2 regions of the Massilia sp. LXY-6 genome follow, and region 2 is predicted to be linked to the other one. Evidence: riboswitches for the same ligand, from Rfam matches in the RefSeq annotation. Region 2 holds a riboswitch; the other holds the start of a gene.
What was found. Region 2 has a riboswitch for cobalamin ahead of ACI48D_RS19525 (TonB-dependent receptor). Riboswitches for the same ligand answer to the same signal wherever they lie in the genome.

Region 1 (4,731 bases), on a different contig from region 2:
CGAATCGTTGTGTTCGTCAGCAGCAGAGAAGTGAGATTATGCCGTGTTTCGCTTAACTCGTCAACTCATCCGTTTCTACGTTGCGCACTCATTTTTGTAAGCAATTTGTGCGCTGCAGAAGCAGGACGCGAACTATAGCAAAGCCGCCCGCAGTCTGCAACGCTTGCCCGTATGCTATCTTTGCCGCCTTTATTACTTTCCGGAACACGCATGCGCCTGCCTTCCATCGCCGCCGTCGCGAATCCCGAGCTCGCCCTTCGGCTCGACGCAGCAATCAATAACAAGACCAAACCGCTCGGCAGCCTCGGCGCATTGGAATCCCTGGCCAAGCAGCTCGGCCTGATCCAGCAGACCACCGCGATCTCGATCGACCGGCCGGCCATCATCGTGTTCGCGGGCGATCATGGCGTGGTCGCCGAAGGCATCTCCGCGTTTCCGCAGGACGTGACCTGGCAGATGGTCGAGAACTTCCTCGCCAATGGCGCTGCCATCAATGTGTTCGCCCGTCAGAACGGTGCCGCGCTGCATATCGTCGATGCGGGCGTCAACCACGACTTCGGTCCGCGTGCCGGCCTCGTCGATCGTAAGGTCGCCCGCGGCACCCGTAACTTCGCGCTCGAACCGGCGATGACGGCCCGGCAGTGTGCCACCGCGCTGGAACATGGCGCCGCCCTGGCCGCGGACTTGCCGGGCAACGTGGTCGGTTTCGGCGAGATGGGCATCGGGAACACGACCGCCGCCGCGGCGCTGATGCACAAGCTGGCCGGCATTTCCGTCGCCGACTGCGTGGGCGCCGGCACCGGCCTGTCGCCGCAGGGCGTGCTGCGCAAGCAGCAGGTGATCGAAGCCGCGGTCGAGCGCCACGCCGGCGTGACCGATCCGCTCGACGTGCTCGCCACCTTCGGCGGTTTCGAGATCGCAATGATGGCCGGCGCCATGCTGCAGGCCGCCGCGCTGCGCAAGACCCTGCTGATCGACGGCTTTATCGTCACCTCCGCCCTGCTGGTCGCCTGCCGCCTGGCGCCCGCGATCCTCGACTACTGCGTGTTTGCCCACTGCTCGGACGAAGCCGGCCACCGCCGCATGCTCGAGCAACTCGATGCGAGACCTCTGCTGCAGCTGGGCATGCGCCTCGGCGAGGGCACCGGCGCTGCACTCGCGCTGCCGCTGCTGCATGCGGCCGTCAACTTCCTGAACGAGATGGCGACCTTCTCTTCCGCTAGCGTCAGCGAAAAGTCCGTCGGCGAATAAGAACAAGATGCAGCAAGTCCGCCTCTTCTTCATCGCACTGCAGTTCTTCACGCGCCTGCCGATTCCGACCTGGGTGGGCTTCGAGGCCAGCTGGCTGCAGCATGCCTCGCGCTACTTCCCGCTGGTCGGCTGCGTGGTCGGGGCGATCGCCGCTGCCGTCTACTTCGCGGCCGCGCTCGTACTGCCGGCGCCGGTGGCCGCCGTGCTGTCGACCGCCGCCTCGATCTACCTGACCGGCGCCTTCCATGAAGACGGCTTCGCCGACGCCTGCGATGGCCTGGGCGGGGGCGTGACGCCTGAGCGCGCGCTCGAGATCATGAAAGACTCGCGTGTCGGCGCCTATGGTGCGATCGGCATCGCCTGCATGCTGGCGGCCAAGCTGTCGGCACTGGCGATGCTGCCCCCGCGCCTGGCCGTCGGTGCGCTGTTCCTGGCCCATCCGTTGTCGCGCCTGGCCGCGGCCTCGCTCATCTGGAAACTGGACTACGTACGCGGCGAAGGCAAGGCCAAGCCGCTCGCCCAGCAGATGACGGGAACCGAATTCGCGATTGCGGCCGTGACGGCGCTGTTGCCGGTACCGATCCTGCTCGCCGTCGGCTGGATTGCGCCCGATGCCGTGCTGGCTGCGCTGCTGGCCGCCCTGCTGGCCGCGGTCTGGCTCGGCCGCAAGCTGGAACAGCGCCTCGGCGGCTATACGGGCGACTGCCTGGGCGCGGTGCAGCAGGTGGCCGAGGTGCTCGTCTACGTGTGCGTACTGGCCACGCTGGGCCATGGCGCCTGGTCCTGAGCAGTGAAGCTCTACCTGGTCCGCCATCCGCAGCCCGAGATCGGCCAGGGCCTGTGCTACGGCGCCACCGACGTGCCGGTCACTGAACCCGAACTCGCGCGCGCGCATGCACGCCTGCACGCGGCCGGTCTGCCGGGCGATCTTCCGGTCTATGCCAGCCCGCTTCAACGTTGCTCCCGCCTCGCCCGGCGCCTGACCCCGGCCCCGCCGACACTCGATGCGCGCCTGGCCGAGATGGATTTCGGCCGCTGGGAAATGCAAGCTTGGGATGCGATTCCGCGCCATGAAGTCGACGCCTGGGCCGCCGACCTGCTCCGCTACCGCCCCGGCGGCGGCGAATGCGTGCTCGACGTGGCGCGCCGCGTCGCCGCCTTCATTGATGACCTGCGCGCTGACTTGAGCAATGAGCTGCGCCAGGCCGGCCATGCGGAAGCGCTGCTCATCTGCCATGCCGGCACCATCCGCCTCCTCGGCGCCATGCGCGGCGGCCTGCCCCTCGAAGAAGCCGCGTTGAATGCCGCCAGTACGCCGCATCGCATCGGCTACGGCGAAATGGTCGTGCTGGAAGTATAATATCCACGTTTTGGTGCTCGCGCCTGTGTTCTCAGGCGCAGTTAAACGGGAAACACGAAGCTCTTCGAACGAGCCAACGTGTGCTGCCCCCGCAACGGTAAGCAAGTACCGCATCGCGTCATCGCCGATGCGGCAACCGTCTTTTCATACCACTGTGCGCAAGCATGGGAAGGTCAGACGGCCACACTTGCCAGCCCGGATACCGGCCAAAAGGTGGGAGCGACGGCTTGCCGGCGCTTCCGTTCAATCTGGCCTACGGGGACGTCGGCCGGTTGTCTACGAGAGAAAAACATCGTCATGCGCTTTCCCGTTTCACGGCATGCGGCCGCGCCGCTGCTCGCCTTTACCCTTGCTTCGCCTTCGATTTCCGCCCTGGCCGATCCCGCCATCGAGTCCGTGGTCGTCACCGCTGCCCGCACGCCCCAGCGCGCCGACGAAGTGATCCCCGATACAACCGTCATCGGCAGCGAAGAGATCGCGCGCGCCGGCGCCGGCTCGGTCGCCGACCTGCTGCGCCGCCAGCGCGGCATCGAGATCGCCCGCAATGGCGGTCCGGGCGCCAGCACCAGCGTCTACCTGCGCGGCGCCAACAGCAACCAGATCGTGGTCCTGATCGACGGCGTGCGTATCGGCTCCTCGACCACCGGCGCGGCCAGCTGGAATGCGATCCCGCTCTCGACCATCGACCATATCGAGATCGTCTACGGTCCGCTCAGCTCACTGTACGGTGCCGACGCGATCGGCGGCGTGGTGCAGATCTTCACGAAGAAGAGTGCGGGCAAACCGGCCTTCAGCGCCGGCGCTGGCGCCGGCAGCTACGGTACCAGCGCATACGACGCCGGCGTGCACGGCGCCACCGGCGGCGATCACAGCGTCAGCTATGCATTGAGCGGCGCGCATGAAGAGGCAAGCGGTTTCTCGGCCACCCGCCCTGGCGCGTTCGGCTACAACCCGGACGACGACGGCTACACCCGTAACAGTGTGAACGGACGCCTGACCGTGCAGCTCGCGCCGGGCATTGACGTGGGCGCACAATTCCTGAAGAGCCGCCTGCGCGCACAGTACGACAGCGGCGCCTCCAGCTACGACACGCATAACGAGCAGGACATCGACAGCTATGCCGTGTTCCTGAACGGCCGCATCCTCCCCAACTGGCGCAGCAGCCTGCAGGCCGCCCGCTCGAACGACAAACTGGGCAGCTTCACCAGCACGGCGGCCAGCGGCACCAGCCAGATCGACACGCGCCAGGACGAACTCACCTGGCAGAACACCATCGACCTCGGCAGCGACACCCTGCAGGTCCTGTTCGGCCACCGCAAGGAACAGGTGCTGTCCAGTTCCAGCGCTGCCTTGAACCGTTCGCGCGTCACCAACTCGGTGGCCGCGGCGTACGATCTGCGGCGCGGCAGCCACCTGCTCGACCTCAGCCTGCGCAACGACCATTCCATCTACGGCGCCAAAACCACCGGCGCGGCCGGCTATGGCTACGAATTCAGCAGGGATCTGCGCGCCACCGCCAGCGTCGGTACCAGCTTCCGCGCCCCGACCTACAACGAGCTGTACTACCCGGGCTACGGCCTGGTCACGAACAAGCCGGAACAGGGGCGCAATGCCGAGGTGGGCATCCGCTACCGGATCGCCGGCGCCGAGCTGCAGGCGAATTACTACCGCAACCGCCTGACCGACATGATCGTGACCGTCAATCCCTGCCCGAGCCGCACCGGCAGCTGCGCCTACAACGTCAACCATGCCCTGCTCGAGGGCTTGACGATGTCGGCCGACACCCATGTCCGCGACCTCGACCTGCGCGCCAGCGTCGACCTGCAGGATCCGCGCGACGAGTCCACCGGCAAGCAGCTGGCCCGCCGTTCGCGCCGCCATGCCAGCCTCGCCGCCGACTACACCGTCGACCGCCTCGGCCTGGGCGCCGAACTGCAGGCGTCAAGCAGCCGCTTCGACGATGCGGCGAATGCCAACCGCCTCGGTGGCTACGGCTTGCTGAACCTGTACACTACATGGCGATTCATGCCCGACTGGTCGCTGCTGCTACGCCTCGACAATACGCTCGACAAACGCCACGACCTGGCGCGCAACTACGGCACGGCCGGACGCAGCTGGTT
Region 2 (4,731 bases):
ATGCCCGAGCGGCAGCCGAAGGCGTTGCTGAAGTAGCGGCGGTCGGCCAGGTTCAGGCCCGACGCGGCCAGCTCCCACGGCCCCAGCCTGACGGCGTAGCGCGCGTCGAAGGTTACATAGGACGGCATGCGCGCGGCGCAGGAATTGTCGAAGTCGCTGCCGTAACGCTGGCGGTCGACCCACTGCGCGCCGACATCTGCGCTCTGGCCGTTGCCCGGCAGCCAGGCCAGGCGCGCCGTGAGCACGTTCTTTGGCACCAGCACCATCTCGCGGCCGGCGTTCGGGCCGGAGGTGAAGGTGGCGTTCACGTGCTGCAGGTGGGCGGTGGCGCGCCAGGCCGGCGCCAACTGTGCCTCGGCATCGATCTCGATGCCTTCGCGGCGGGTCGGGTCGAGGTTGGTGTTGGCGAAGGCGGTCGGATCGTAGAAGATCTCGTTGTCGAGCTTGTGGCGGAACGCGCGCGCAGTCACCTTGCGCGCATCATCACCCCAGCTTGCGCCCAGCTCCAGGTCGTGCGAGGTCTGCACCTTCAGCAGGCTCAGACTGGTGCGGAAGCTGTTCTCGTCGACGTTGGCCACGCGGTAGCTCTGTCCGCCGCGCGCGCTCAGGGTCAGCTGCGGCAGCACGCGGTAGCTGCCCTGGGCTTCCCAAGCGTTCTGGGCCTGCGCCCCGTTGTCCGGCGTGCCTCCCATGATCGCGTCGACGTAGTCCTTGTCGAAGATCTCGCGGCGCGCGCCCAGCGCCACGCGGCCGTCGTGGGCCGGGTCGAAGCGCAGCTCGTCGCGCACGTAGAAGGCCTTTGATTTCTGGCTGGCGTCGGCCAGCGAGAAGCTCGATGTGGTCTTGCGCTTCCAGTCGATCACGTCGATGCCGGTGACCAGCTCGTTCAGCATGCCGGCGCCGATGTCGTGCAGCCAGCGGGCGCGCGGCGAGAACTGGTTCTGGCGGCCCTTGTACTTCATCACCGAAGCGCTCGGGCCGAAATAATAGTTCGACTCGGCGTCGCGCTCGCGGTGCGACAGCTCGGCCGCCAGGTCGACCGCGCCGAGACGGTATTCGGCGAAGGCGTTCACGCGGTCGGTGTCGAGCGAGCCGAAGTCTTTCGGGGTCCGGGTCTGGCGCGGATCGGCCTCGAACTGGGCCAGGGTCAGCGAGCCCGGCAGGCGCGCATCCTGGCGCGCGCTCTCCACGCGCACGCCGGCGCGGCCGCCCGTGTACGCGAGCTGCAGGCCGGCCGAGACGCTATTTTGCGTGAAGGCGTTGTTGGCGCGGTAGTTGGCGTTGTCCTGGCGCGCCACGGCAACGTCGGCGCTGATCGGGCCGGCCACGTGCGCCAGCTGCGCGCGCAGGTCGCGCTCCCTGAACTGGCCGGCTTCGGCGAACACCGAGCCGTGTGTGCCCGGCTGTGCATGACGGGCATCCTTGCGCGTCACGATCTGGATCACGCCGCCGGTCGCGCCCTCGCCGTACAGCACGCTGCTGCCGCCGCGCACGATCTCGATGCGCTCGACCGTGTCGATCGGAATGGTCGACAACACGGAATTGCTCAGCTCGTTCTCGTTCAGGCGGACGCCGTCGACCATGATCACCATGTTCTGGGCGCTGTTGGTGCCGAAGCCGCGCAAGTCGAGCGCGAAGTCGGGCGAGGAGTCCAGGCTCTGGCGCCCGAACACGCCGCCGATCTTGCGGATCGCCTGGTTGACGTCGTTCACGCCGGCCTGGCGGATCTCGTCGCGGGTGATGACGGTGGCGCCGATCGGCTCCAGGGATTCGGCGCTGGGAAAGCGCGAACCCGTGATCACGACGGTGGCCGGGGCGGCCTCGTCGGCATGGGCGGCAACCGGAATGGAAAACGCGGTGGCAATAGAGGTGGCGCAGGCCAGCGCAAGCGGCTTCAAGGAATTCATCGATTAATCGTGTTCGAGCAGTGTTCGAGCGTTAGGCCGGCGCGCGTCCCCGCACACCGGCTCGTCACGGAAGCGCGGCGATGCGCCCGCTTCCACCTGTCCTGGCCGGTATCCGGGCTCGCAAGACAGACCGCCCCACCTTCCTATGCGCAGTGACAGCACACAGTGGTTTTAGAGGCGGCCAGTCGCCGTGAAGGCGACGCTTGTTTACCGTTGCGGGGGCAGCACACGTTGGCGCGGTGCCGGGGGCACCTGCGCTCCGTGTTTCCCGTTTAACTGCACGCGATTGAAGCCGCGTGCGGGCACCAGAACCGGCAAATTATAAACCTATTAAGCAACATCCCTTGCCAATTTGTAGGCTTGTATGGGTTTTCTGACAGTATTTTCGCATATAGTGTGAACACAAATACAACTTAACAAAATTCAATTCCAAATTTTTGGGGGTCCTGCATGAGATTGGGTTCCACAGTACTGCGTAGGTGCGCGCTCGCCGCCCTGCTGGCGGCGGGGGTGGCGGTCACCGCCGAGCTGCTCGCCGAACCGGGCGGCGCAGCGGCCGCGTCCAGCGCGCCCGCGCCTTCCCTCGACGGCATTGCCCTGGCGGCGCCGCATGCCGCGGCGGTGAACGTGCCCAGCAGCCCGAACGCCTGGGGCGGCGCCCGCACCGGGAGCGAATCGACGCTGTCGGACCGGGTCGTCCACTACGACATCGACGCCACCCTCGACCCCGTCAAGCACACGGTGACGGGCCGCGAAAAACTCACCTGGCGCAACAGGAGCAGCGTGCCGGTGAAGAGCGTCTACCTGCACCTCTACATGAATGCCTTCGAAGGCACGGGCAGCACCTTCTTTACCGAGAAGCGCGAGCGCGGGTCCGGGTTCCGCTCCGGCGTCGACATCAAGGATGGCGAATGGGGCCACATGCTTCTACGCAGCGTGACCCAGGGCGAGGCCAGCGTGCCCTGGACTTTCGTCCACCCCGACAACGGCCCGGCCACGGACCACACCGTGGTGCGCTTCGACCTGCCGGCCGCGGTCGCGCCAGGCGCCTCGACCACCTTCGACATCGACTTCCACACCCAGCTGCCGCGGGTGATCGCGCGCACCGGTTACTTCGGTAGCTTCCACCTGGTCGGCCAGTGGTTTCCCAAGATCGGGGTACTGGAACTGCCGGGCGAACGCGGGGCCACGGCGCCGCGCTGGAACGCCCACGAAATGCACCTGAACTCCGAGTTCTACGCCGACTTCGGCAGCTTCGACGTGCGCCTGACGGTGCCGAAGGAGTACACGGTCGGCGCCACCGGCGAGCCGCAGGGAGCGCCGGTCGAGAACAAGGGCATGCTGACCCACCGCTACGTGCAGGGCGACGTCCACGACTTCGCCTGGACCGCCGACAAGCGCTCCGCCAAGCCGATGGTCGAGACCTGGACCGGCCGGAGCAGCCCGCAGGTCACCGTCACCGTGCTGTATCCCCCGGAGTATGCGGCGAGCGCGGCGCCGGCCATGAAGGCGGCCAAGGATTCGCTGAGCTACTTCTCGAACACGCTCGGCCCCTACCCCTACAAGACGCTCACGGTCGTGATCCCGCCCTACAACGCGGAAGAAGCGGGCGGCATGGAATACCCGACCTTCTTCACCGCCGAAGGCTATGCGCAGGTCGAGCCGGGCACCGCCAACCAGTACCTGCTCGACTTCGTGACCATCCACGAATTCGGGCATGGCTACTTCTACGGCCTGCTGGCCACCAACGAGTTCGAGGAACCGGTACTCGACGAAGGCCTGAACGAGTACTGGGACCTGCGCATGGTCCGCGACCGCGGGCAGCAGGTCTTCGCCGGCACCCCGCTCACCCGCAAGCTCGGCTTTTCCCCCGGCTTCCAGGCCTTCGCCGCCGAGCGCATGGGCACTCCGCGCGGCGATCCCGCCGATGCGCCCGGCCAGAACGCCTATGACCGCCTGCAAGGCATCGGCCCGGTCTACAGCCGCACCGCGACCCTGATGCGCGACCTCGAAGCGCGGGTCGGCAAGGAGCCGATCGAACGCGCCTTCAAGGAATACTACCGGCGCTGGAAGTTCCGCCATCCGAGCACCGCCGACCTGCGCGAGACCCTGGCCGACGTCACCGGCCAGCGCGCCGCGGTCGACTCCGTGTTCGCCCAGCAGGTCTATGCGGTGACCAAGGTCGACGACCGCATCGCCGATTTCAGCAGCCGCGAACAGCTGCCGTTGCCGGGAACGCGCCAGGTGGGCAGCAGCTGGGTCGAGGACAAGCAGGCCGACCTCGACAAGCGCATCGAGAAGGAGCGCGAGGCATGGAAGAAGGCGCATCCGAAGGCGAAGGAAGGCCTGGGTCCCTACCCCTTCCGCACCGAGGTGCTGGTGCGCCGCTACGGCGCCGCGGTGCCGCAGACCGTGCTCGTGAAATTCGCCGACGGCAGTGCGGAAACCGTGCGCTGGGACGGCACCGAGTCCTGGCGCAAGTTCAGCTGGACCAGGCCGGCGCGCGCCGTCTCGGCCGAACTCGACCCGCAGCGCCTGCACTACCTCGACGTCAGCAAGCTGGACGACAGCCGGACACTCAAGCCCGACGCCCGCGCCTCGCGCCGCTGGGGCATGGACGTCGCCGCCTTCATCGAATACCTCCTCACCCTGATCGCGACCGTATGATGAGCATCGACCAGACCCTCGACTCCCCTTCCCTGGCACCGCAGAACACCCGCGTGCGCCGCCGCAGCGGCTTGCGCCCGCTTCTAGGGGCCATGCGCGCCGCGCTGCAGTGGCGCCTGCTGCTGTGGTGGGCCGTGCTGCTCCTGCTGCCGACCCT

Region 1: linked by a shared signal. The riboswitch ahead of ACI48D_RS25805 (TonB-dependent receptor plug domain-containing protein) and the one ahead of ACI48D_RS19525 (TonB-dependent receptor) in region 2 are both predicted to bind cobalamin.

The regions. Positions count from the first base shown of each region.
Region 1 covers NZ_JBKFGF010000090.1:269-4,999, forward strand. Annotated here, with positions in the region: gene cobT (nicotinate-nucleotide--dimethylbenzimidazole phosphoribosyltransferase) at 211-1,251, shown strand; gene ACI48D_RS25795 (adenosylcobinamide-GDP ribazoletransferase) at 1,259-2,038, shown strand; gene ACI48D_RS25800 (histidine phosphatase family protein) at 2,042-2,611, shown strand; cobalamin riboswitch at 2,606-2,836, shown strand; gene ACI48D_RS25805 (TonB-dependent receptor plug domain-containing protein) at 2,909-4,731, shown strand, end outside.
Region 2 covers NZ_JBKFGF010000046.1:39,925-44,655, forward strand. Annotated here, with positions in the region: gene ACI48D_RS19525 (TonB-dependent receptor) at 1-1,907, opposite strand, end outside; cobalamin riboswitch at 1,994-2,232, opposite strand; gene ACI48D_RS19530 (M1 family metallopeptidase) at 2,358-4,574, shown strand; gene ACI48D_RS19535 (hypothetical protein) at 4,571-4,731, shown strand, end outside.